Regions from separate parts of the Desulfoplanes formicivorans genome, predicted to be linked through region 1. Evidence: predicted binding sites of a transcription regulator. Region 1 holds the regulator's gene; the other holds the start of a gene.
What was found. Region 1 encodes sigma-54, which starts transcription at its own class of promoters, with help from an activator protein. Its sites were predicted from a motif close to CTGGCACGGNNNNTGCTT; they were not measured.
Positions count from the first base shown of each region.

Region 1 (11,934 bases):
AATGGATGCATTGTGCCGGAGCTGACGGGCCTGGGCAATGGCCTTGTCGGCCTTGACCACCTTGGAAAAAACAAGGGAGATATCCTGAGGAATGGCCAGATGCATGATTTCTTGACGGATCATGTCGTCGGCCAGTTCATCGTTGATAACGATAATGGTTCGCGCCTTGGTGTAGGGGAGCCAGGTCTCGATGACCTGTCCGTGCACGAGTCGATTATCTATCCTCACCCAGAGCATTTATCCCTCCACCCTCCTTCGCAAGACTTCACCGGCCACAAGAATTCCCTGTTTACCGGCCGACTTGGCTTCAGAGGCAAGCTTGTGCAGCTCAAGATCTCTATGGGCCAGGACCTTGAGCAAAAGAGGAAGATTGACCCCGGTAACGACCTCCAGTTTTCCGGCCACAAGAAGCGAAAGGCTGATGTTACTCGGCGTCCCACCAAACATGTCCGTCAGAACCAAAACACCGCGGCCCTGGTCACAGGCCTTGGCCGCATCCTTAACTTCGGCGAGAATGGCGTCCATGCCTTTTGAAATATCAATGCCCACACACTGACAATACGGCGTTTCTCCCACAATGGTCCTTGCCGTTTCAAGGAGAACATCGCCCAGTACACCATGGGTTACCAATACGATACCAATCATTCAAGCATACTCCCCGACTAGCCTAATTCAAGATGACGGTGTTCCAGGGAAACGACAAACCCTTTTTGACGAAGAATGGTGAACATTTTCTCTGTCACAGCCACGGATCGATGACGCCCGCCCGTACAGCCAAAACCAATGGTCAAACGGTAGCGCCCTTCCTTGGCATATAAGGGCAACAGGAAAAGGAGAAACCCCTGGAGTTTTTCAAAGAACTCCCGGGCAACGTCCTGGGCAAAAACATACTTGGCCACGGCCTCATCCTTGCCGGAAAAGGGCCGTAATTTTTCATCAAAATACGGATTGGGCAAAAACCTCAAATCCAGCACGATATCTGCTTCCGCCGGCACACCGTATTTGAATCCAAAGGAAATGAGATGAACCCGTAAACCCGAGGCGCTCTCCCTGGAAACGGTCCAATGTTCCTGGATGATTCGGCGCAGATCATGGACCGAATACGCAGATGTGTCCACTACAAGATCGGCCTGTTCCCGAATGGGAGCCAGGATTTCCCGTTCCATGGCCACGGCCTGCTCCAGGCCGGCCACGCGGTTTTCAAGGGGATGGGGACGTCGGGTTGTGGCGTAACGACGCAGCAGAACATTGGTTGCGGCTTCAATAAAAAGAATCCTGGGAACGACCCCCAGCTTGTCCAGTTCTTCCCGGGCAAGAAGCCACTGGTCCATGAAATCCAGTTGCCGCAGGTCCATACCCAAGGCAATCCCCCTGTATTTGCTGTTTTTTTCTTGAGCAAACAGAGTGACCAGGGCGGTAAGGATGCTTGCCGGAAGACCATCGACACAAAAAAAACCGAGATCTTCAAACACGTTGAGAGCGGTACTTTTGCCTGCCCCGGACAAACCGGTCAAAATGACAACAGGGGGTGTGATCGAACTCACAGGCTACGCCTCCTTGAGGAGGTTGCACAAGGCCATCTTGTCAGACGCATTGAGAAATGCCTGCCGAAAGGAAACATCTTGAAGGAGTCGGGAAATATGGGCCAAGATCCGCAAATGCATTCCTGCCACATGTTCCGGTGCCAGCACCAGAAAAAAGATACGGCAGGGCTTGTGGTCCAGCGCGTTGAAATCCAGTCCTTCGAGGCTGCGACCAACAACAAGCCCGACCTCCTGGATCCCCTCCATCTTGCCATGAGGGATGGCAATGCCGTCACCTATCCCCGTTGTCCCGAGCTTTTCCCTGTCCAGAAGAACCGAAAGTATCTTTTCCTGATCAAGTTCGGGCCACCTTGCCTTGAGGGGTTCAATAAGTTCGGCCAGGACCTCCTCCTTGGTCCTGGCCTGCAAGTCAGCGATTACACATGCATCATCGAGAAAATCAGCAAGTTTCATGTATCAAATCCCAGGATCAATAAGACCGAAATCTCCGTTTTTGCGGTGATAGATCACATTGACCCGTTCTGTTTCAGCATTGAGAAAAACCAAAAAATCATCTTCGAGGCTGTCCAGCTGCATGGCCGCTTCATCCACGCCCATGGGCTTGGGAGAAAAACGGTCCGAGCGGACAATAGTCGGGGTTTGCCCCTTGAGTTCCGTTTCATCGGAAAAACTGATGACATCAAATCTGCCGGTTGCCCCCTTTTTCCTGACCTTCTTGCCCTTGTCGCGTACACGGCGCACCTGGGCCTCGAGCTTGTCAAGGAGCAGGTCCACCGTGGAGTACATGTCTTCGCTCTGCTCGTTGGCCGACAATCGGAGGTTGTCACCGGTGAGGACCACATCTGCCCGATGACGAAACTTTTCCACTTCAAGATTGACCTGGAGATCAGCGTTATCCGGATTGGGGACATACTTGGCAATCTTGCCAAAACGACCCTTGGCATACTCGCGCAGATGATCTGAAGGCTCGAAGTTCTTGAAGTTGAAGTTCATATTCATAGAATACCTCCTGGATAAAGGTGGGTACACGACAACACATGTATGCCGTCCCAAACACGGCTCCAAGAAAGTTTCCTTGTACTCCGGAAAAAGCCCTGGGAGAATCAGAAAAATTTTTTGCGCCTGGAAGACGATTCAATATTCAGGGCCGAACGGTACTTGGCCACGGTCCTGCGCGCAATATTCACCTCAAGAATGTCCTTGAGCATTTTGGAAATTTTTTCGTCGCTGTACGGCTTTTTGGGATCTTCTCCTTCAATGATCTTCTTGATGGCCACCTTGACACTTTCCGAACCCACCTGGGTCCCGTCGTCCAGATCCAATGCGCTGTTGAAAAAATATTTGAGTTCAAAAATACCGTGAGGTGTTGCCAGGTACTTGTTGGTGGTGATCCGGCTGACCGTTGACTCGTGCATGTCAATATCAGCAGCCACATCCTTGAGGATAAGGGGTTTGAGGCGTGTGGGTCCGTAATCGAAAAAATCATGCTGAAACTTGACGATACTTTCCACCACCTTGAACAGGGTCCGCTGACGCTGCTGCAGACTCTTCATCAACCACTGGGCAGCACGCATTTTTTCATGAAGATAGGATGAGTCTTCCTTGCTTGTCCGCCCCTGCATGGTCTCCATGTAAAAGGGGTTGAGCTGCAATTTGGGCAAACCATCGTCATTGAGGACAATGATATAATCATCGTCATACTTGTACACGTAGGCATCAGGGCTGACATAAACCGAGGTGGAAGATCCGTAACTGGCACCGGGCAGGGGATCCAGGGCGGTAATGACGTCAAGATATTCCTTGAGATCGTCCTTGGCGAGCTTGAACTTGCGCAAAAGGGGCTTGTACCGGCGTTGCTCAATGTCTTCCAGATGATCCTCGATAAGGGACCTGAGGATGGGATCATGGTCGTCAACAGCATCAAGCTGGATGAGCAAACACTCCTTGGCCGTGCGGGCAGCAATGCCAACGGGGTCAAAATGCTGGACAACCCCAAGCACCCGCTCCACGGTTTCTTCCGATACCCCAAGCTGTTGGGCAAGGTCTTCCACACTGGCGGCCAGATATCCGGAAGAGGTGAGGCTGCCAATGATCATCTCACCAATGCGACAATCTTCTTCGTCTATATCGGAAAGATGGAGCTGCCAGAGCAGATGACCCTCAAGGGAGGGCTTGGCCGAAACGCGGCCTTCATAGGAACTGATCTCTTCCAGGGACTCACTTTCATACCCCTGAACCTGTCGGGTGGTACTGGAAAAATCTCCCAGATAATCTTCCCATTCGGCATTCTTGAGGAAATCTTTTTCCTCAGTTGCCAATTCCTTCTTGTCATCCTGTCCTTTGGTCTCGGCCTCCTGATTGCTCTCCTGCTCGGACTTGTTTTCGCCCTGACCTTGTTCGTCGAGCATGGGATTTTCCAGCAGTTCTTCCTGAATCACGTCCAGCAGCTCTACCCGCGATAGCTGTAAAAGCTTGATCGCCTGCTGCAATTGAGGGGTCATGACCAGCTGCTGAGTGAGCTTGAGATTTTGTCGTAATTCCAGAGCCATAAGTATTCTCGTCGAGGCAGGACTACCCGGGCGTCAAAGAGTGCCCGGCTAAAGAAAGGTTGCAAAAATGTTATGAATTATTTCAATAAAGTGAAAAAAGGATCATTCAAGTTTGCCTGCACTTTCCTTGTGCCACAGAAGCAAACCCCTTGCAATCATCTAAAGGGTGAAATCTTCTCCAAGATAAATCTGCCGCGCCTTGGGATTATTGACGATCTCGTCAGGGGTTCCTTCAAGGATGATCTGCCCATCATACACAATGGAGGCACGATCGCAGATATTGAGGGTCTCCCGGACATTGTGATCCGAAATGAGCACTCCAATACCCAACTCCCGCAGGGAACGGATAATCTGCTGGATATCCTCCACAGCCAAGGGATCAATACCGGCAAAGGGTTCGTCAAGAAGGATGAAGGTGGGGTCCTGAATCAGGGCGCGAGCAATCTCCAGGCGTCGGCGTTCTCCTCCGGACAAGAAGGCTGCCTTTTGATGGGCAAGGCGGGTAATACCCAATTGCTCAAGGAGATGATCGGCTTTTTCGTTGCGCTTTTTCCTGGACAGGCCCGTGTATTCCAGAATGATCATCAGATTCTGGCGAACAGTCAGCTTCTTGAAGATGGAACTTTCCTGGGGCAGATAACTGACGCCGCTTTTGGCCCTCTGATGCAAGGGCCACCGGGTGATTTCCTGGTCCCCCAGAAACACCGAGCCCCCATTGGGCCGAATGATTCCAACAAGCATGTAAAAGGTGGTGGTTTTCCCGGCACCATTGGGACCAAGCAGACCGACAACCTCACCATCCTCAACCTGGATGGTGATGCCTTTGACAACCCGTTTCTTGCCGAAAATTTTTACGAGATCATGAGCCCTGAGAATCGCCATGGTATCACTTCGTCTGTTGGGGGCGGGAAAAGAAAATGGCCTCGACCCGTTTTTTGCCACCAATGATCTCGCTGCGATTATCCCGCGTATACAGCTTGATGATTTCCCCGCTGATGGTGTTCTTGCCGTCTTCAAGGCGGGGACTTTCTTCCATCTGCAACATCTCCTGCTGCTGAAAATAGATGGCCTTGCCGCAGAACCCTTTTTTGCCCTGACTTTCCAACCGGACATTGTTCAGGGCCACAATCTTTTCAACATTGGAAAGATCCTGGGACGGCTGGTCATTGCCCGGGGTGGCCGTGGAAGTGGATGTTTCATTCTCGGCAAGATAAATGATCAATTTCTCGGACCAGATCCTGAAATCATCGCGCACCACATGCACATTGCCTTCAAAGGAGACTTCATTCTTGTCAGGGCTGTAGAACATGCTGTCCGAGGTGATGGTGGTTGCCACCCTGGCCTCCTGGGCCATTCCCGGTCCGGGCCACAAACAGATAATCAGGGCCAGCAATCTGCAAAGATAGTTCACGCCAATGTCCTTGGTTGTAAGCTGAAAACGGTTGACTGATATACATCCGAAACCATCCGGCCCTCGCTCATCTCAACGCCGGTGGCGGTGCAGGGAGAACCGGAATGCAAAGATGATCCGCCATCCCCATGGGATCCGCAAAACACCTGTGCAATTCTTTGGGCAAGATATCCGGAAGAGACGATCCCGTGCATCGCCATTGTTCAATGATGTCGTGACTGCTGCACATCCCGCCTGCAACGCTAGGGTGAAGGCAGAGGCGAATCAGCCATCAAAACCGCCTTTACCTGCCCGTGGGCCTGCACGCGTTTGGTTGCCAGTTCCAGAGTGGCCCTTTGGGAAGTCAGGACCATATCCTTTCTGCGGATCTCCACATCCTTGTTGCACAACAAAAGGGAGCTTGTCCCGTTGTAGTGCAGGCTTTGGGTGGTCAGCACACTGCCCTGGTACCGCACCAGCACATGGGACCAGATATCCGCCTGATCGTTCTTCTGATCAATCCGGCCATGATCGCCTTCAACATACACCGGGGTGCTTTCTTCTTCCTGGAAATAAAGGATCTCGGGATCCGTGACGAACACGACGCCCTGGTCCTTGCGGTAATCAGCACTGGTGGCATTGAGGGTCCACAACAGGCGGCCCTTGCTGCCCTGACGCAGGGTGACTCCCTGCAGTGAAAGATCCATATTGAGGGACGGCGTTTCCGGGGAGACGGACACATCTTTCCGAAGATGCCAAATGGTCAGAACAATGCCCGCAACGGCAACAACAAGAAAAAGGCAGATTGTCTTTTTCATGCTGCTCAATCTGCCCAGGTTCGCCACAGTCCATCCAACCGTTGCTGGGACTGCAGGATGAAACGAATGGCCTCTCTGACCGCCCCCTGCCCACCGTGAGCGTTGGCGATCCACAGGGCCATGGATTTGATCTCGGGCTGGGCATTGGCAACGGCCATGGGCAGACCAACCACTTCCATGGGACCGACATCCACCCAGTCATCTCCCACATAGGCCATTTCCGAAAAGGCAATCCCGGACTGCTCGCTTATTTGGCGCAAAACCGGAATCTTGTGATGATGGCCCGGATAATAGTACTCAATACCCAGTTCCCTGACCCGGGTGGCCACGGCCTTGGAATCAAGTCCGGAGATGACCCCGATGGCAAGGCCTGCCCGCTGGGCCAGCTTGATGCCCAAACCATCCTGAACATTGAACCGCTTCAGGATGTTGCCCTCCTGATCATAATACAAGCCGCCGTCCGTCAGCACCCCGTCCACATCGAGCACGAGCATCCTGACCCTGGCGGCACGTTCCTCAGCATTCATGAGGCACACTCCAATGAGCCATCAATTCCTTGAGCAGGGTTTTGGTGGTACGCAAAGGCCAACTGTTGGGACCATCACAAAGGGCCTTGTCCGGATCAGGATGCACTTCCATGAACAGGCCGTTACATCCTGCAGCAGCTGCCGCACGGGCCAGCAAAGGCACGAACTCCCTGCGACCGCCCGAAGCGCTGCCCAGGCCTCCGGGAATCTGAACCGAATGGGTGGCATCAAACACCACAGGACAGGCAAACTCCTTCATGATGGCCAGTGACCTGAAGTCAACAACCAGATTATTGTACCCAAAGGACGCTCCCCGCTCGGTCAGCCAAACCTTGTCGTGGCCCACGGAACGCATCTTTTCCACAGCCGGTTGCATATCCCATGGAGCCAGAAATTGGCCTTTCTTCACATTGACAATCTTGCCGGTTTGGGCCGCTGCGACCAGCAAATCGGTCTGACGGCATAAAAAAGCCGGAATCTGAAGGACATCAACAACCTCGCCCACAGGTCCAGCCTGCTCGGGAAGGTGAATATCCGTTATCACGGGCAGACCGCTCTCCTCCCTGATGCGCCCCAGCCATTCCAGTCCCCTGGAAAGCCCAGGTCCTCTGAAACTGGTTACCGAAGTGCGATTGGCCTTGTCAAAGGAACTCTTGAAAACAATGGGCAACCCGAGTTCCCCGGCAATGGCAGCAAGTTCCAGGGCGGTATCCCTGGCCAATTCAAAACTTTCCAGGGCACAGGGTCCGGCAATCACAAAATGCCTGGTCAATGAGAGTTTGAAGAGTTCATTCATGCCAAAAGGGGGTTGTTACTGCTTGTATTCAATGGTTGCCTTGACAAATTCCCGAAACAGCGGATGGGCGTGCAGGGGATTTGAATTGAATTCAGGATGGAACTGGCACCCCACAAACCAGGGATGATCCTTGAGTTCCACGATCTCCACCAAGGTCTCGTCAGGAGAAAAGCCGCTCAATATCATGCCATTGGCCTCGAAATCCTTGGCATACGCCTTGTTGAATTCAAAACGGTGACGATGACGCTCGCTCACCTCGTTCTGGCCATACGCCTCAAAGGCTCGAGTACCCTTTTTCACCCGGCAGGGATAGGCCCCAAGGCGCATGGTTCCGCCCTTATGGGACTCCTTGTTGCGAACCTGCAGGCTCTGCTTGCGGATGTCGAACCACTCCTTCATCAGATAAATGACCGGATAGGGCGTCTTCTCGTCAAACTCTTCCGAGTTGGCTTTCTCGTACTTGAGCACGTGACGGGCAAACTCAATGACAGCACATTGCATACCAAGACAAATCCCGAAAAAGGGGATCTTGTTTTCCCTGGCATACCTGATGGCTTCGATCTTGCCTTCCACGCCCCTGTTGCCGAATCCTCCGGGGACAAGAATACCTTTCACCCCGGCCAATTTGGTTGCGCAATTTTTGGCAGTGATCTCTTCGGAATTGACATAGACCAGATCCACGGCATGGTCATTGGCCACGCCCCCGTGAACCAGGGCCTCGTGAAGGCTCTTGTAGGCCTCCTTGAGATCAACATACTTGCCCACAATGGCAATGGACGTCCGTCCGGAAGGATTATGGACCTTGTGGACCAGCTCCTCCCAGGTGCGCAAATTGGGATTTTTGGCGGAAAGCCTGAGCAGAATGGCGATCTTCTGATCAACGCCCTCTTCGTACAGGCTCAAGGGGAGATCGTAAATGCTGGCAACATCAATGGCCGTGAACACGGCGTCCTGATCCACATTGCAGAACAGGGCAATCTTGGCCTTGATATCTTCATTGAGTTCCACTTCGGATCGGCACAGGATGATATCCGGCTGAATGCCTATACCTCTGAGTTCCTTGACACTGTGCTGGGTCGGCTTGGTTTTGATCTCTCCGGCCGTCTTGATGTAGGGAACCAGGGTGAGATGAATGTACAGGACATTGTCCTTGCCAAGATCAGTGCGAAGCTGCCGAATGGCCTCAAGAAAGGGCTGACCTTCAATGTCACCGATGGTGCCGCCGATTTCCACGATGGCCACATCCAGATCATCGCTGGCCACACTCAGGATGGAAGACTTAATCTCATCGGTAATGTGCGGGATGACCTGCACGGTGCCTCCGAGATAATCGCCCCGCCGCTCCTTGGAGATGACCGTATGGTAGATCCTGCCGGAGGTAAAGTTGTTGGCCTGGCCAAGATGCTGGTCAAGGAACCGTTCGTAATGCCCCAGATCGAGATCGGTTTCCGCCCCGTCATCGGTCACATAAACCTCACCATGCTGGAAAGGATTCATGGTCCCGGGATCAACATTAATGTATGGATCGAGCTTGAGAATGGTTACATTGAGTCCCCGAGCCTTGAGTAAGGTGCCAAGAGAGGCGGCAGCCAATCCCTTACCAAGGGAGGACAGCACCCCTCCCGTGACAAAAATAAATTTGGTTTTCATACTTCCCCGCAAGTTCTTAATCCAGCAAAATCAATAAACAAATGGGCCGCCACCGTTGTGCAGCCCACCCAAAGGAAAACGTAGTACAGCCTGTCGAGCATCTGGTTCATTAGACAATGATTTTTCACCTTGTCAAGAATCTTGAATCTCCAAATATCCCTTGCTTCTTGGACCCATGAAAGCTATCTAGAAAGACCCATTTGTTTTTGCACAGCATTTTCTGCATTCTCCCCACCTACGGAGAGCTTCACCACAGCATACCCTTCAGGAGGACCAATGGCCAAGGTCAAAACCTTAGTCATTACCGGATACGGGACCAATTGCGAAAAGGAAAGCGCTTTTGCCGCAACGCAAGCCGGTTCCGACCAAACCGATATTGCCTATTTTTCCGATCTTGTTGCGGAAACCTATTCCCTGACTGATTACAATTTCATCATCTTTCCCGGTGGGTTTCTTGATGGTGATGAGCTTGGCGCGGCCCAGGCGGCTGCCCTGCGCTGGCGGTACATGAAAACGGTCTCCGGCATATCCCTTGAGGATGAGCTCAAAAACTTTCTGGCCTCACAAGGCATCATCCTGGGCATTTGCAACGGCTTCCAGTTGCTGGTCAAACTCGGACTTCTGCCTGCTGCCGGCGGCCGGTATTTCGAGCGACAGGTCTCCTTGAGCCATAATGATTCGGCCCGGTTTGAAGACCGCTGGGTCCATCTGGTCTGCAATCCTGATTCCCCATGCGTTTTTACCAAGGGTCTTGACCAACTCTATCTCCCTGTCCGTCATGGGGAAGGCAAGCTCATTGCCAAAAGCGAGCAGGTGCTTACGGAACTTCAACAGGCCAACCTCATTGCCTTGCAGTATATTGATCCCCAAACCGGGCAGCCAACCCAGAAGTATCCTGAAAATCCCAATGGCTCCCCCCTGGGCATCGCAGGCCTGACCGACCCTTCGGGGCGCATCCTTGGGCTTATGCCCCATCCCGAAGCCTACAACCACCCCACCAATCACCCTGCTTGGACCCGGGGCAAGACAACCATGCTCGGCACAGCACTGATGGAACGGGGAATCCAGTACCTGCGCAGATTGTAAGGTTTTTTTCGCGGACCCAACATAATCCTTGCCTCCCATCATGGAATTCATTAAGGAGTCACCTCCGGGTAACTGGTCCAGCTGGGATACACTCATGGACGCAGCCCTTGACCAGGCCAGACAGGCGGCTCAGGCGGAAGAAATTCCCGTGGGAGCGGTCCTCATTGACAAAGAAGGTCTGATTATCGGCCAAGGGTACAACCAAAGTATTTCCCGGCACGATCCAACAGCGCACGCGGAAATACTGGCCATTCGTCAGGGATGTCAAAACGAGCGCAACTATCGGATTCCAGGCTCCACCCTGATCGTTACCCTTGAACCCTGCATCATGTGCCTTGGAGCGATCATGCATGCGCGCATAAGCATGGTTGTCTTCGGTGCCCATGATCCCAAAACCGGAGCCCTTGGTTCCCGATTGCTGGGCAACATGCTTCCCTGGTCCAACCATGCGTTCCAGGTTGTTGCAGGCATCAGAAAACAGGAATGCAGCACTCTTTTAACGGATTTTTTCAGAAAAAGACGCCAACAACACAAATCACCAACCGTGGCACCGTCTGAATCGCCCACGTGATCTTTGTCCATCACCGCCAGGGACACCTGTTGTACGTCCTTGCCATATTGGAGAGGTAGCGAAGTCCGGCCGTAACGCGCTCGACTCGAAATCGAGTTAGGGGTTAACAGCTCCTACGTGGGTTCGAATCCCACCCTCTCCGCCACAAAATCAAAAGGGTTACATCGTAACGATGTAACCCTTTTTTCATGCGGATGTTTCAATCTGATCTGTACCCATATCCCGGCGACCCTTCGTCTGGACCCAGCATCATTCCTCTGCCTCAGGGGATTTTTCCAGGGGAAACACGGACAATGAACCCGTAAGGGCAGCACGTGATTGTTTTGCCCTCATGGTTTCCCGGCGAGCATCTTTTGCATCTCCATCTGTTGGAACCTCAATGGAATCACCATCCCGCAAGGGGCAATCCAGGGTAACCACCCGGCCATTCACCTTGACCACGTTATTGCGGGGAAGGCGGGCATTGATGATCTTCAGGTAATCCTGCACCGTTGCCCTTTCTTCCAAACGCACAATGCGACCCCCATTCCCAAAGACCACCAGATGATCCTTGAACACCTGGTGGTGCAACCGCCGGATAAAGGCCTCACTGCTGGGCGCTTCACGGTGCTGCACCACCAGGCTGTGCATCCATTGGGTCTGCTGCTGGTCCCGGATCATGCCCTGCCCGTTTTTGTATCGCCAGTGGGCAGCTGTGCCATGTTCGGCTTCCAGGTGCATCAGCTCGGTACGAACCTGAAATTCAATGGGTTTGTGGGAGATCTCGCGGATGGGATAGACACAGGTGTGCAGGGACTGGTACCCGTTGTTTTTGGGAAGACCGATGTAATCATCAAACGTGCCGGGAATCGGCTTGAAATGGGCGTGCAAAAGGCCCAGCACGGCATAGCATTCAGGCACCGAGGATACAATGACACGCACTCCCACCCGATCCATGATGGCATCCAGGGATTTGCCTGTCCGCTGGATCTTGCGATGAATGCTGTACAAACTCTTGGTCCGT
Region 1 covers NZ_BDFE01000016.1:156,681-168,614, forward strand. The annotation lists gene DPF_RS08645 (PTS sugar transporter subunit IIB) at 1-237, opposite strand, end outside; gene DPF_RS08650 (PTS sugar transporter subunit IIA) at 238-645, opposite strand; gene rapZ (RNase adapter RapZ) at 663-1,544, opposite strand; gene DPF_RS08660 (PTS sugar transporter subunit IIA) at 1,548-1,997, opposite strand; gene hpf (ribosome hibernation-promoting factor, HPF/YfiA family) at 2,001-2,543, opposite strand; gene rpoN (RNA polymerase factor sigma-54) at 2,648-4,093, opposite strand; gene lptB (LPS export ABC transporter ATP-binding protein) at 4,253-4,975, opposite strand; gene DPF_RS08680 (LptA/OstA family protein) at 4,980-5,504, opposite strand; gene lptC (LPS export ABC transporter periplasmic protein LptC) at 5,747-6,301, opposite strand; gene DPF_RS08690 (KdsC family phosphatase) at 6,307-6,828, opposite strand; gene kdsA (3-deoxy-8-phosphooctulonate synthase) at 6,818-7,624, opposite strand; gene pyrG (CTP synthase) at 7,640-9,274, opposite strand; gene DPF_RS08705 (phosphoribosylformylglycinamidine synthase subunit PurQ) at 9,551-10,360, shown strand; gene tadA (tRNA adenosine(34) deaminase TadA) at 10,401-10,931, shown strand; tRNA gene DPF_RS08715 (tRNA-Ser) at 10,981-11,076, shown strand; gene DPF_RS08720 (RelA/SpoT-related domain-containing protein) at 11,181-11,934, opposite strand, start outside.

Region 2 (11,934 bases), on a different contig from region 1:
GACATGGAGAAAACCATCGTTCGTCAACAGATCGTGACCAAGAACATCCGTATCGACGGACGCGACATGACAACGGTCCGGCCGTTGACCATGCAGGTGGGCGTGCTTCCCAGGGCCCATGGTTCAGCTATCTTCACTCGCGGAGAAACCAAGAGCCTTTGTACGGCAACCCTTGGCAGCAGCAGGGACGAGCAGCGCATCGAAACCCTGACCGGCGAGATGGTCAAACCCTTCATGCTCCATTATAATTTTCCGCCCTTTTGTGTGGGTGAGGCCCGTCCCCTGCGCGCTCCGGGCCGCCGGGAAATCGGGCATGGTGCCTTGTCCGAACGGGCCATTGCACCTGTTCTGCCCAGTCTTGAAGACTTTCCCTACACAACCAGAATCGTCTCGGAAATCCTTGAAAGCAACGGGTCCTCGTCCATGGCCTCTGTGTGCGGCGGCACCCTGGCCCTCATGGATGCGGGTGTTCCCATCAGCGCCCCTGTTGCCGGTATTGCCATGGGACTCATCAAGGAAGGGGACGAATACCGTATCCTGACCGATATCCTTGGCGACGAGGACCATCTTGGTGACATGGACTTCAAGGTTGCCGGTACGGCCGAAGGCGTCACCGCCATCCAGATGGACATCAAAATCGCGGGTATTCCCTCCCAGGTCATGGCCAAGGCACTGGAACAGGCCCGCGCAGCCAGGCTTCACATTCTCGAAGAAATGGCCAAGACCATTGCCAAACCGCGGACCGAACTTTCCACCTATGCCCCGCAAATGGAAATCGTGTATGTGGACACAAGCAAGATCCGCGACGTCATCGGCCCCGGCGGTAAAAACATCAAGGCCATTACCGCGGCCACCGACGCCTCCATAGATATCGAAGACTCGGGCAAGATCTCCATCTTTGCCTGTAATCAGGACGCACTGGACAGGGCCAAGGAAATGGTTCTATTCTACGACCAGAAGGCAGAACCGGGCAAGGACTATGATGGTGTTGTCAAGAAGATCATGGATTTTGGAGCCTTTATCGAAATTCTTCCCGGCCTTGAAGGCCTTTGCCACATCTCCCAGCTGGCCCGCGAACGGGTGAACAGCGTGGAAGACGTGGTCAGGGAAGGCGATCCCATCAAGGTCAAGGTCATTGAAGTGGATCCATCCGGAAAAATCCGCTTGAGCCGCAAGGCCGTGCTCATGGAAGAAGCCGGTGAAACCTTTTCCATGGACCAGGCCAAACGGCCCAGTGGTGGCGGGAACAACCGCAACAAGCGCCACGGTGGGAACAACAACCGCCGACGTTAATCCTTAACGCCTGCAATCAATCCATAATAAAAGGCCTTTCCGGTTTCCCGGGAAGGCCTTTTATTTATGCAAAGATGTCAGGGTTCAAGGCTGCCAAGCTACCATCAACGCTTCATCTCATTGAGCATCTTCAAAATTTCATCGCTGGTGCTCACCACCTTGCTGTTGGCCTGAAATCCCTTTTGGGTCAGGATCATGTCCACAAAGGCTGTGGCCATATCCACATTTGATTGTTCCAGGGTACTGGAGGCAATAGTTCCCAAGCCGTCAAGAGCATCCGGGCCCAAATCGAACCGGGCATTGCCTGTACCTGCCAACCCGAATTGCATCCCTCCGCAATCAGGTGTTTCCGCAAACCGGTTTCCCCCCTCCCGGTGCAGGGCAAATCGATTGGGACAATCAGCCACTGCCAAGACAAAAAGACTTCTTTCCTGCCCGTTGGAGTAATGTCCAGTGAGCACCCCGTCACGGTCAACGGAAAGCGCCTGTAACGCACCTTCGGGATAGCCATTCTGATTCTGATATAAGGTAGCCGAACCCCTGTTGTAACTGGTGGAAGCGTTGGCCAATCGCGAAGGATCCTGGACCATGCCAAGCATCTGCAGGGCTGTTTCGGCATCCAGGGCAGGGATATCGGCAGCCGTCAAAAGGGGATCGGGAGCATGGGGAGACGTATCGGCAAGACCGAAATTGACCTCAATACTCCCTTCAAGTTCCTGCCCGTCTGCAGCGACAAACACGGGATCACACAAAAAATAGCCATCATCTGACATGAAAGCGCCTGTCCAGCTGGCAAGATCGCTCATGTTGCCGGTCGTGTCTGGTGTGAATGCGGATTGATTGACCAACTCCCCTGAAGCGTCAAAGGTCATGGTGCCCATCATGAGCACGCCGGATTTCGAGCTTCCCTGGGCAATGGCCCGACCATCTTCCGAGGGGTCCATGGCCAGTAGGTATTCCCACACCATGGTTCCGTTCACATCGTCACCCTGGGACGGGGTGTAAACCGGATCAAAATAGGCACTGACGCGATGAGCATTGCCTGCCTGATCATAAACAGTCAACGGAGACATATAGGTATATTTTGCCGAGTCAAGGGGCTCGTCCTGGCTTGCATCCCACGCATTGAACAGAGAAAAGGCCGGGCTCGAGGCTGCGGCAGGCGTGTTGGCCAAATCGGTAGCCTGGGAATCGAGATTGACCATGACCTCAATACGAGTCGTTCGTTCCGGCGAAGACACAAACCGATCGTCCTCTGCATTCGTCCCCAATCGCACGTCGACCATATTCCCGAAATCAATGCTTTCCGTCAGTCCGGCACCGGAAGCACCTTCCGTGGTAACGGCTGTCGGATCTCTTCTGGTCTGTACTTCATACCCCTGTACGGCTGCTCCGCCGGAATCTTTAAGATATCCCTGTTTATCAAACCTGAAGGCCCCGCTTCGGGTATAGAAAAGCTTGTCGCTATCCGGCGGAGAGACCACAAAAAAACCGTTTCCACCCAGGGCAAGGTCCAAGGATTCCGTTGTCAGCTCAAGGGGGCCACTGTCAAAATCAGTGATCAAATCGGCAAGCTGAACCCCCTTTCCCACCTGTCCGACCCCACCCCCGGTCACAACAGTATCGTTGAAAACATCGGCAAAATGGATACTTGTACTTTTGAACCCGGTGGTATTCACATTGGCAATATTGTTGCCGATAACAGACATGCCCTGGCCAAAGGCCTGGAGTCCTGTGGCTGCGGTGTACAAACTGCCAAACGCTGTCATGATCAATGCTCCTTGTATAGCGGGAAAAATATTCCACGTGTTCTGCCCGATTACGAGAAAGCATGATCAATGCCAAAACAAGAGCCCCTGGAAATCCTTCCAGGGGCTCTTGTGGTCATACCAGTGATCTGTTCCGGCTATTTTCCGGTTTTTCCCATATCCTCGGGGGAATCAAGCAGAGGCAGCACATAGGTTTCAAGGCGTTGACCGGACCGAACCGTGATGGACATTCTGTCGATCCCCTTGTTGGCGGGAAGATACACATAGCCCATGCGGGTATAGGAAGGCGGGATCGGAGTTGATTTCCAGGCGTACTGGACCAGCTCCTGTTTGATGTTCCGTTCGAGCTTGGCCTCGGCCTCAGGCAGCGACCCGGCGGCAAAGGCCGCCCCGCCAACAGCCGCGCCCATGCCCGCGCCCACAAGAACATTGTCTCCGGTGAACATGGTAATGATCGCACCGAGACCACCACCCAGGGCAGCCCCCAGCCCTCCGGACTTGAGAGCGTTTTTCGCGGTTTGCTTGAAGGTTTCCGAGGCAAAGGCTAGCCGTACGGCCTCGTCCGTGGAATAGGGCAGATAATCTCCATCGGTTCCCACCCCGCGCATCTCTTCTTCCAGCACCTTGGGCGTGGACTGGCCGATATTCTTGAACACCAGAAAGACGGGTTCAAGATCAGCCTTGCTGTAATCAAGTCCCTGTCCGGAATACTCATATTTGATGGCGGCAATGTCCCATTCAGGGGTCTTGATGGCATTGTGGACCTGGGAAGGATCCACCACTCGACGCGGCTGGGGAAGTGGACTGGTCGGGGCACAGGCAAAAACCGGGATCAGAAAAAGAAGAACCAAAAAGATGCACAATCTGGATTTCATACAGGTTGCCTCCTGATACGCTTAAATGGGGCGTGAGGTTCGGGGCGAAGCGACCGCCCACGCAAACGCGCGGTCGCACAAGGCAGGGCATGCCGGTTCCGGCCGTCAGGATTCTCTGGCCGCTTTCCACCTGGAAACAGGAGTCGTGGCAACCATTCCCTGTTCACTGATGGTGACCACCCCCTGCATTTCAAGCTCCTGCAGACTTTTTTCAAAGCTGTCTGCACTGGCATTCCATTTGGTCAAAAGGATCTCCCTGGTAACACGTCCTTTGGACCCCTCGAAATGATCCAACAGAATATACAGGGAAACAGCCTCAACAGACAAGCCCAATTCGAAAATAGTATGTTCCATGTCTCTGTCAATCCTTGACTGCATGTTGGTGCAAACGGCGAAGCGCACAACCGGCGAGGACTTCTCCCCCATTGGCCACGGCATCGGCTATCTCCCCTGACCGCCCAAGGGCCATGATGTCCTGGAGTCCTTCGAGAATACCTCCGACTAGCACAAGGGCAACAAAAAGCACAAGGTTTTGCTTGCCGGTCAACTTCCAGGGAAAAGTGACCGCCAGAACCATATAGGTAAGCAGATGGGCCATCTTGTCACCCCCCGGGATATCCATGCCCGGCGGAAGAGGACGCAGGGAAACAAGAATTACCCAACAACGCGAGGATCCAGGCAAGACGACCCCCCGGACAAACCAGGCCGGGCATGGCTGCATGGCCTACATCTCCCGGATGACAGTGGCGATGTGTTCCTGGGTGGCACCGTCCAGATACGGGTGCATGGGCAGGCTGAGAATCCTCTCGCCGGAACGTTCGCTTACCGGCATGGTCCCTGACTCATAGCCAAGTCCCCTGAAGGCAGTTTGCAGATGCAGGGGTATGGGATAGTACACGGCCGTTGGTATTCCGTGTTCATTCAGCCGGGCACGAAGTGCTTCCCGGTGCGATGCATCCCGGGCCAGAACGGAATACTGGGCCCAGACCGACACATACCCTTCTGGTACCCGGGGCGTGATGACCTCCTCGCCCAGAAGCTGGGCGTACCTGTCGGCCACCTTGTTGCGGGCCTTGATTTCATCCGGAAAGAGCTCGAACTTGGCCAGGAGCACGGCCGCCTGCAGGGAATCGAGCCGGCCATTGATCCCGATGCGCACATTGTCATAGCGATCAGCACCCATGCCGTGCACCCTTATGGATCGCAACTTTTCCTCGAGTTCCCCGTCATTGGTAAAGCACATGCCACCATCCCCGTAACACCCCAAGGGCTTGGCCGGAAAAAAGGAGGTGCATCCGATGTCACCGAACCCGCAGGCCCTGGATGACCTGTCTTTGTACACGGCGCCGAAAGCCTGGGCAGCGTCTTCAATGATCCTGAGATGATGCGCCTTACACAGGGATTCGATTCGATCATAATCCGCAGCCAGGCCAAAAAGATCGACCGGGATGACCGCCCTTGGGGTCAGTTCCTCGTACCCCCGGGGCAGGGGATAGATGGAGTTGTCCCGGGCCTCAAGGGCGTTGATGGCCTTTTCCAGGCATGCGGGATCCATGTTGAAGGTCACGGGATCAATGTCCACGAACACGGGCGTGGCCCCGACCATGGCGATCTCTTCGGCCGTGGCAAAAAAAGTGAACGGGGTGGTGAAAACCGCGTCCCCGGGCCCGATATCCAGGGCCATGAGGGCCATGAGCAGGGCATCGCTCCCTGACGAACAGCCCAAGGCGTACCTGCTTCCGATGTATTCGCCAAGCCGTTGTTCAAGTTCCTTGATTTCCGGCCCCATGATATAGGCCCCATGCCCAAGCACCTGGTCCATGTTGGCGCGGACCTTGTCCTCTATAAGGGCGTACTGCGCCTTGAGATCAATAAATGGTATGCTCATGAAATAGCTCTGCTTTGTTGGTGGTGTTGCATCCTTGTGGTCAGAAACAATGCCTGATCTGAGCCGTGCCCGTTCGCAACGACCATGCAGGCTTTCCGCCTTGTCACATGGCCGTAAGGCCGGAGACAGATCTTCAGTCTGCTTCCTGCGCCCTGTGATTCGGGCACCGTCCCCCCTGCTGCACGTCCTCGGGATGCCGGATTTTCTGCAAAATGGTCGCGGCCACATCCAGGGCCCGCAAACCGTCCTCTCCCGTGACCGGGGTATGTTCGCCCTTGTTGATGGCCTGGGCAAACTTGTCCAGCTCCAGCTCCATGGAATTGACCTCGGGCACTTCAGGCCGCTCATAGAGCACCTGCTTGGCCCGATCACCCTCGCCTATGGTGGCCACGGGCAACCCCTTGCCACCGGACACCTCGCCAGTTGAAAGCTGAAAAATTTCCGACTGCTTCTGAAGAAAGTCAATGGAAATATACATGTTTTTCTGAAAGATGCGCATTTTGCGCATGGCCTTGACCGAAATCCTGCTCGTGGTGATATTGGCCACGGCCCCGTTGTCAAAGGTCAACCGGACATTGGCGATATCTTCGGTATCGGAAACAACGGCAACCCCCGAGGCGTCTATGGATGCCAGGGGGCGGTCCACCAGCGCCAGAATAATATCCAGATCATGAATCATCAGGTCAAGGATCACGCTCACATCCGTGCCCCGGGGATTAAAGGGACTCAAACGGTGGGATTCAATGAACATGGGCTCAAAGGAATACTCCTTGAGAGCCAAGACCGCAGGGTTGAACCGCTCGATATGCCCGACCTGCAACTTCTTTCCGGCCTGTTTGGCCAGATGAACGATCCTTCTGGCCTCGTCCACCGTGGCGGTAATCGGCTTTTCCAGGAAAATATGGCACCCGTGCTCCAGAGCCTTTTGGGCCACCTCGAAATGGTGCACCGTGGGCACAACAATGCTCACTGCATCCACCTGATCGAGGAGTTCCTCCATGGTCTCGAAACAGGGAACACCGACCTGCTCGGCCACCATCCTTCCCCTGGATACATCCGTATCGTAGACGCCAACCAGATCAAGCGAAGTCATCTGCTTGGCCACCTTGGCATGGATCGCCCCGAGATGACCGACACCGATGATTCCATAAGCAAGTGCGTTCATGCGTAACTCCATTGAAGGTATGTGTATCCTCTAGTACAGCAGCTGCCATTCAGGAAAATGGTCAGCGCGTACCGGATACGTATTCTGCAACAATGGCAGCGGCCCGATCCGTTGCCTTTCCCGGACCCATCATGGCGGGCAAGGTTTCGAGTTCGCTGCGTATCAGCTCGAGACGATCGGGATGCTCAAGCCATGATTGCCCCAGGGCGGCCATGGCCTGGGGGGTGGCCTCGTGCTGGATGAATTCCGGAAAGACCCTTTTGCCCAGGATCAGGTTGACCATGCCGATAAAAGGCACCCGGATGAGCCTGCGACCAATATGATAGCTCAAAAAAGCCACCTTGTAGGCCAGCATGGTCGGCACCCCGAGCAGGGCGCATTCAAACGTGGCCGTGCCGGAAGCAGCAACAACAAAGGAGCATTGCCTCAAGGCATCGTATCTGTCTGTTGCCGGTACAATATCCACGGGCACGTCCTGGAGCCACAACGATTGTATGGTCTGCAGCTCCACCTGGGGAGCCTGAACAAGGGTAAACCTCAATGCGGGATCCCTTGCCCACAAAAGGGAGGCGACCTTGGCAAATACGGGCAAAAGGGAGGCAATTTCCTTGTGCCGGCTGCCGGGCAGGATGCCTATCCGCTTGGCATCGGGACCAATCTTCCTGCGGGTTGCAAGATCCATGGTTTCAAGCAGGGGATGACCCACAAAGGTCGCATCAAGTCCATGCTTGCGGAAAAAAGGCTCTTCAAAGGGAAAGATGCACACGAGGCGGTCTACATAATGCTTGAGAAATTTGACCCTGCCCTGCCGCCAAGCCCAGACCTGCGGGGTGATGTAATAGACAACCGGGATGGAAAGTTTTTTGGCCATTTTGGCCACCCGGAAATTGAAATCCGGGGAGTCGATGAGCACCACCACTGCAGGCCGTTCTTTTTCCAGAAACCGGCGCATGCGTGTAAACAGCCCCAGAATCCGAGGCAGGTGTCCTATGACCTCGGTAAGCCCCATGACCGAAAGGGCTTCGGAATGGATCAATGCCTTGAATCCCCGTGCACGCATGGTGCTTCCGCCCATGCCAACACAGGAAAGGGCGGGATCAATCGCGTGCAGGGCATCAACCAGCATGGCTCCGTACATGTCTCCGGAGGCCTCTCCCGCACAGATGAAAACCTTTTTCAATGTACCTTGGCTTCGTGTTTGCCTCATGGTCCTCCCGGCACCGTGGTTTGTAATCGACAAAGGCATAGTCCTTACTCTCCAACCCGTGCCAAGTAAATGATCAGGTTGGGCCCCAGGAAACGCTGGAAGCGTCCTGGTACCCGGATTGCGGCTTGACAGAACCCCAGGCGCAAGGACATTTATGGTACCTTTGATCCATCCCAGTCCAAGGAGTTTGCCATGCTCGACCTTTTGCGCACCAGACGAAGCATCAGGGCCTTTGATGCCCGTCCCGTTGCCCCGGAGCTTGTGGCCGCCCTCAAGGAAGCGGTTCTTCGTGCGCCTTCCTCCCGCAGCCTGAACCCCTGGCACTTTCTGTTCGTCACCAACACGTCTCTGCTTGCAACCCTTGCCACATGCAAACCGCACGGGGCCGGATTTCTCAAGAACGCCCCCCTGGGGGTGGTTGTATGCGCTGACCCGTCCCTTTGCGATGTCTGGGTGGAGGATGCGTCCATCGCCTCGCTCATTCTGCACCTGACCGCCCACAGCCTGGGCCTTGGGAGCTGCTGGATTCAGGTACGAAAAAGGATGCACGAGCAAGGAGCACCCGCAAGCGACTACATCAAACAGGTGCTCGACCTGCCAGATCACCTGGAAGTGGAATCGATCATTGCCATGGGCTATCCCAAAGAGTCCCCCAAGGGGCACCCCAAAGAGAGCCTGCTCTGGGACCGGATTGAGGAACGATAAACTGCGCTGAATGATCGCGTCAGCCCATTGCCTTTCGTGAACGTCCTTCTCTCCCCGTGCTCCTCGGCACAACACCGGCAGACCGCCTTGTGCCCCACCATCCAGGCAAAGCCCGCCGGGGAGATATCCTGGAGCATGTCCGGAATGACACATCTTTTCGTTCCGTCATCTTTTTTCTGTTTTCTGCACTCTGCCTATCAATCAAGGATCAACGCATGACAACACCAGCATCAACCCCCTCATCCCATTTCATCAAAGCCATCATTGACAAGGATCTTGCCCAGGGCAAGCACGCGCACATCGTGACCCGATTTCCCCCCGAGCCCAACGGTTTCCTGCACATCGGACATGCCAAGTCCATCTGTCTCAATTTCGGTCTTGCCGAATCCTATGCAGGCAGCCATTGCAACCTCCGCTTTGATGACAGCAACCCTGCCAAGGAAGAACAGACATATATTGACGCGATCATCCGCGATGTCACATGGCTTGGATTTTCCTTTGGCAATACACCGTGCCATGCATCGGATTATTTTGAAACCCTGTACAACCTGGCTGTTGAATTGATCCAAAAAAATCTGGCCTATGTGTGCGAACTTTCGGCCGAGGACATCCGCGCCTACAGGGGTACTCTGACCGAGCCCGGCAAGGAAAGCCCCTTTCGCAACCGCTCGGTTGAGGAAAACCTGGATCTGTTCGCCAGGATGCGCCAGGGAGAATTCGAGGAAGGAACCCATGTTCTCAGGGCCAAAATCGACATGAACTCCCCCAACATGAACATGCGCGATCCCGTCATCTACAGGATCATCAAGACCCCGCACCCGCGAACGGGAACAACGTGGTGCATCTATCCCATGTACGATTTCGCCCACTGCATTTCCGATGCCCTGGAAGGCATTACCCATTCCCTGTGCACCCTTGAATTCGCGGACCACAAGCCCTTGTACGACTGGATCCTCGACCATGTGAGCGTTCCCTGCCACCCTGTACAGATCGAATTTGCCCGGCTGAACATCAATTATACGGTAACCAGCAAACGCAAACTCCATGAACTGGTCCGGGAAGGACTGGTGGACGGATGGGACGATCCCCGCATGCCCACCCTGTCAGGAATGCGCAGGCGGGGCTTTCCCCCTGAGGCCATCCGTGCCTTTTGTGAACGCATCGGGGTGAGCCGCAAGGACAGCTGCGTGGACATGGGAGTGCTGGAAAGCTGCGTGCGCGATGCCCTCAATGATACGGCTCCGAGAACCATGGCCGTGCTCAAGCCCCTGAAAATCGTTCTCACCGACTATCCCAACGACCAGGAAGAATATTTCGAACTCCCCGTGCATCCCAAGAATCCGGCCATGGGAACGAGAAAGGTGCCCTTTTGCCGGGAAATCTACATTGAAAAGGATGATTTTCTGGAAAACCCGCCCAAAAAATTCTTCCGCCTTGCTCCCGGACGGGAAGTGCGTCTACGCGGTGCCTATCTGGTCACCTGTACCCAGGTGATCCGGGATACAACAACCGGCGCCATCAAGGAAATCCATTGCACCCATGACCCGGCCAGCCGGGGCGGGGACGCTCCTGACGGACGCAAGGTCAAGGGGACCCTGCACTGGGTTTCGGCCCGCCATGCCCTGGATATCGAAGTGCGCCTCTACGACCGGATGTTCTCGGTTCCCTTTCCCACTGCGGACAAGGGCAAGGATTTCAAGGAGTTCATCAATCCCGAATCCCTGCGTATCCTGACGGGGTGCAAGGCCGATCCCGCTCTGGCCCAAGGTCGTCCCGAGCAGGGATTCCAGTTCGAACGTCAGGGATTTTTCTGCCGGGACAGTAGGGACAACGACCAGGGCATGCCGGTCTACAACCGAACTGTCACCATAAGGGATTCCTGGGCCAAAAAGAAATAGCATGGGGACATGCACGCCAGCAATGGCAGAACTTCCCCGGAAAAGGATCAGCCATGAACATCGAAATATTCTATTGCACGGTTTGAAACTATTATCCCAAGGCCGCCGGTCTGGCGGCTGCCCTGCAAGACGCCCTGGACTGCACGGTCACCCTTACTCCGGGACAAACCGGCGATTTCGAGGTGGTCAAAGAGGGGAAAACAATCTATTCCAAACGCCAAACAGGGAAGATTCCGCCTCCAGAGACCATTGTAAAGCTCCTTGAAACATAACAGGTTACCATGACCAAAAACGGATCACCACCTTCTGGCAACCATTGCCCCCCCAAAAGTCCCGGGTGGGATGAAGAACTCTTCATCCTCAATTACGCCACCCGGCTGTTCATGGCCATTACCGACAAAAAGACTTTGATCCAGACGGCACTGGAAACCTTTGCCGATTTCTCCAGGACACAGCAGGTGGGGATCATGACCGTGGACGAAAAAAAGCTCAATCTCACCGAGGAAGGGTCTTTTGATCACGGCAAAACCACCTTTTCCTCCAGGGCCTGCTCTCTGAAAAAGGGTTCCCCGGAACACGAAATCATCATGTCCCACGAAATACGGGAATGTTTCCTGGACCTGAACGTTTTCCCCTGGATCACGTCCCAACAGACATCGAACCTGACCCAGGGATTGTGCATCCCCGTGGCCCGATCCTCCAAGCAACTCATGGCGGTGGTCACACTGACCATCGACAACCACCCCCTGGAATTTGAAACCGTGCAACGTCTCAGGGTCCTGGCATCGATCTTTGCCCTCTCCCTGGAGAACATGCACCTTTTTGAACTGGCTGTTGTTGACGGACTTACTGGCGTGCATGTCCGGCGGTATTTCGAAATCAGGGCCAATGAAGAAATGGCCAAAATGAAACGCACCCCTCACTATCTCGGCATCATCCTCATGGATATAGATGAGTTCAAGACGATCAACGATCGCTTCGGCCATGTGGTCGGTGACCAGGTTCTGGTGGAATTTGCCGGGAAGATCTCCCAGGGATTACGCAGGGACATCGACATTGTCTGTCGCTACGGAGGGGATGAATTCGTGATCCTTCTGCCCCAGACAGGTCCCGAGCAGACCCGATGCATAGCCC
Region 2 covers NZ_BDFE01000020.1:38,534-50,467, reverse strand. The annotation lists gene pnp (polyribonucleotide nucleotidyltransferase) at 1-1,293, shown strand, start outside; gene DPF_RS11695 (flagellar hook protein FlgE) at 1,398-3,062, opposite strand; gene DPF_RS11690 (hypothetical protein) at 3,200-3,937, opposite strand; gene DPF_RS11685 (hypothetical protein) at 4,043-4,291, opposite strand; gene DPF_RS11680 (hypothetical protein) at 4,299-4,535, opposite strand; gene DPF_RS11675 (DegT/DnrJ/EryC1/StrS family aminotransferase) at 4,662-5,825, opposite strand; gene DPF_RS11670 (Gfo/Idh/MocA family protein) at 5,959-6,990, opposite strand; gene lpxB (lipid-A-disaccharide synthase) at 7,052-8,197, opposite strand; gene DPF_RS11660 (nitroreductase family protein) at 8,390-8,902, shown strand; gene DPF_RS11655 (glutamine--tRNA ligase/YqeY domain fusion protein) at 9,118-10,800, shown strand; partial or broken gene DPF_RS14465 (Rdx family protein) at 10,899-11,072, shown strand; gene DPF_RS11650 (GGDEF domain-containing protein) at 11,082-11,934, shown strand, end outside.
Region 2: the regulator sigma-54 is predicted to act here: its motif matches at 3,121-3,138, upstream of DPF_RS11695 (flagellar hook protein FlgE).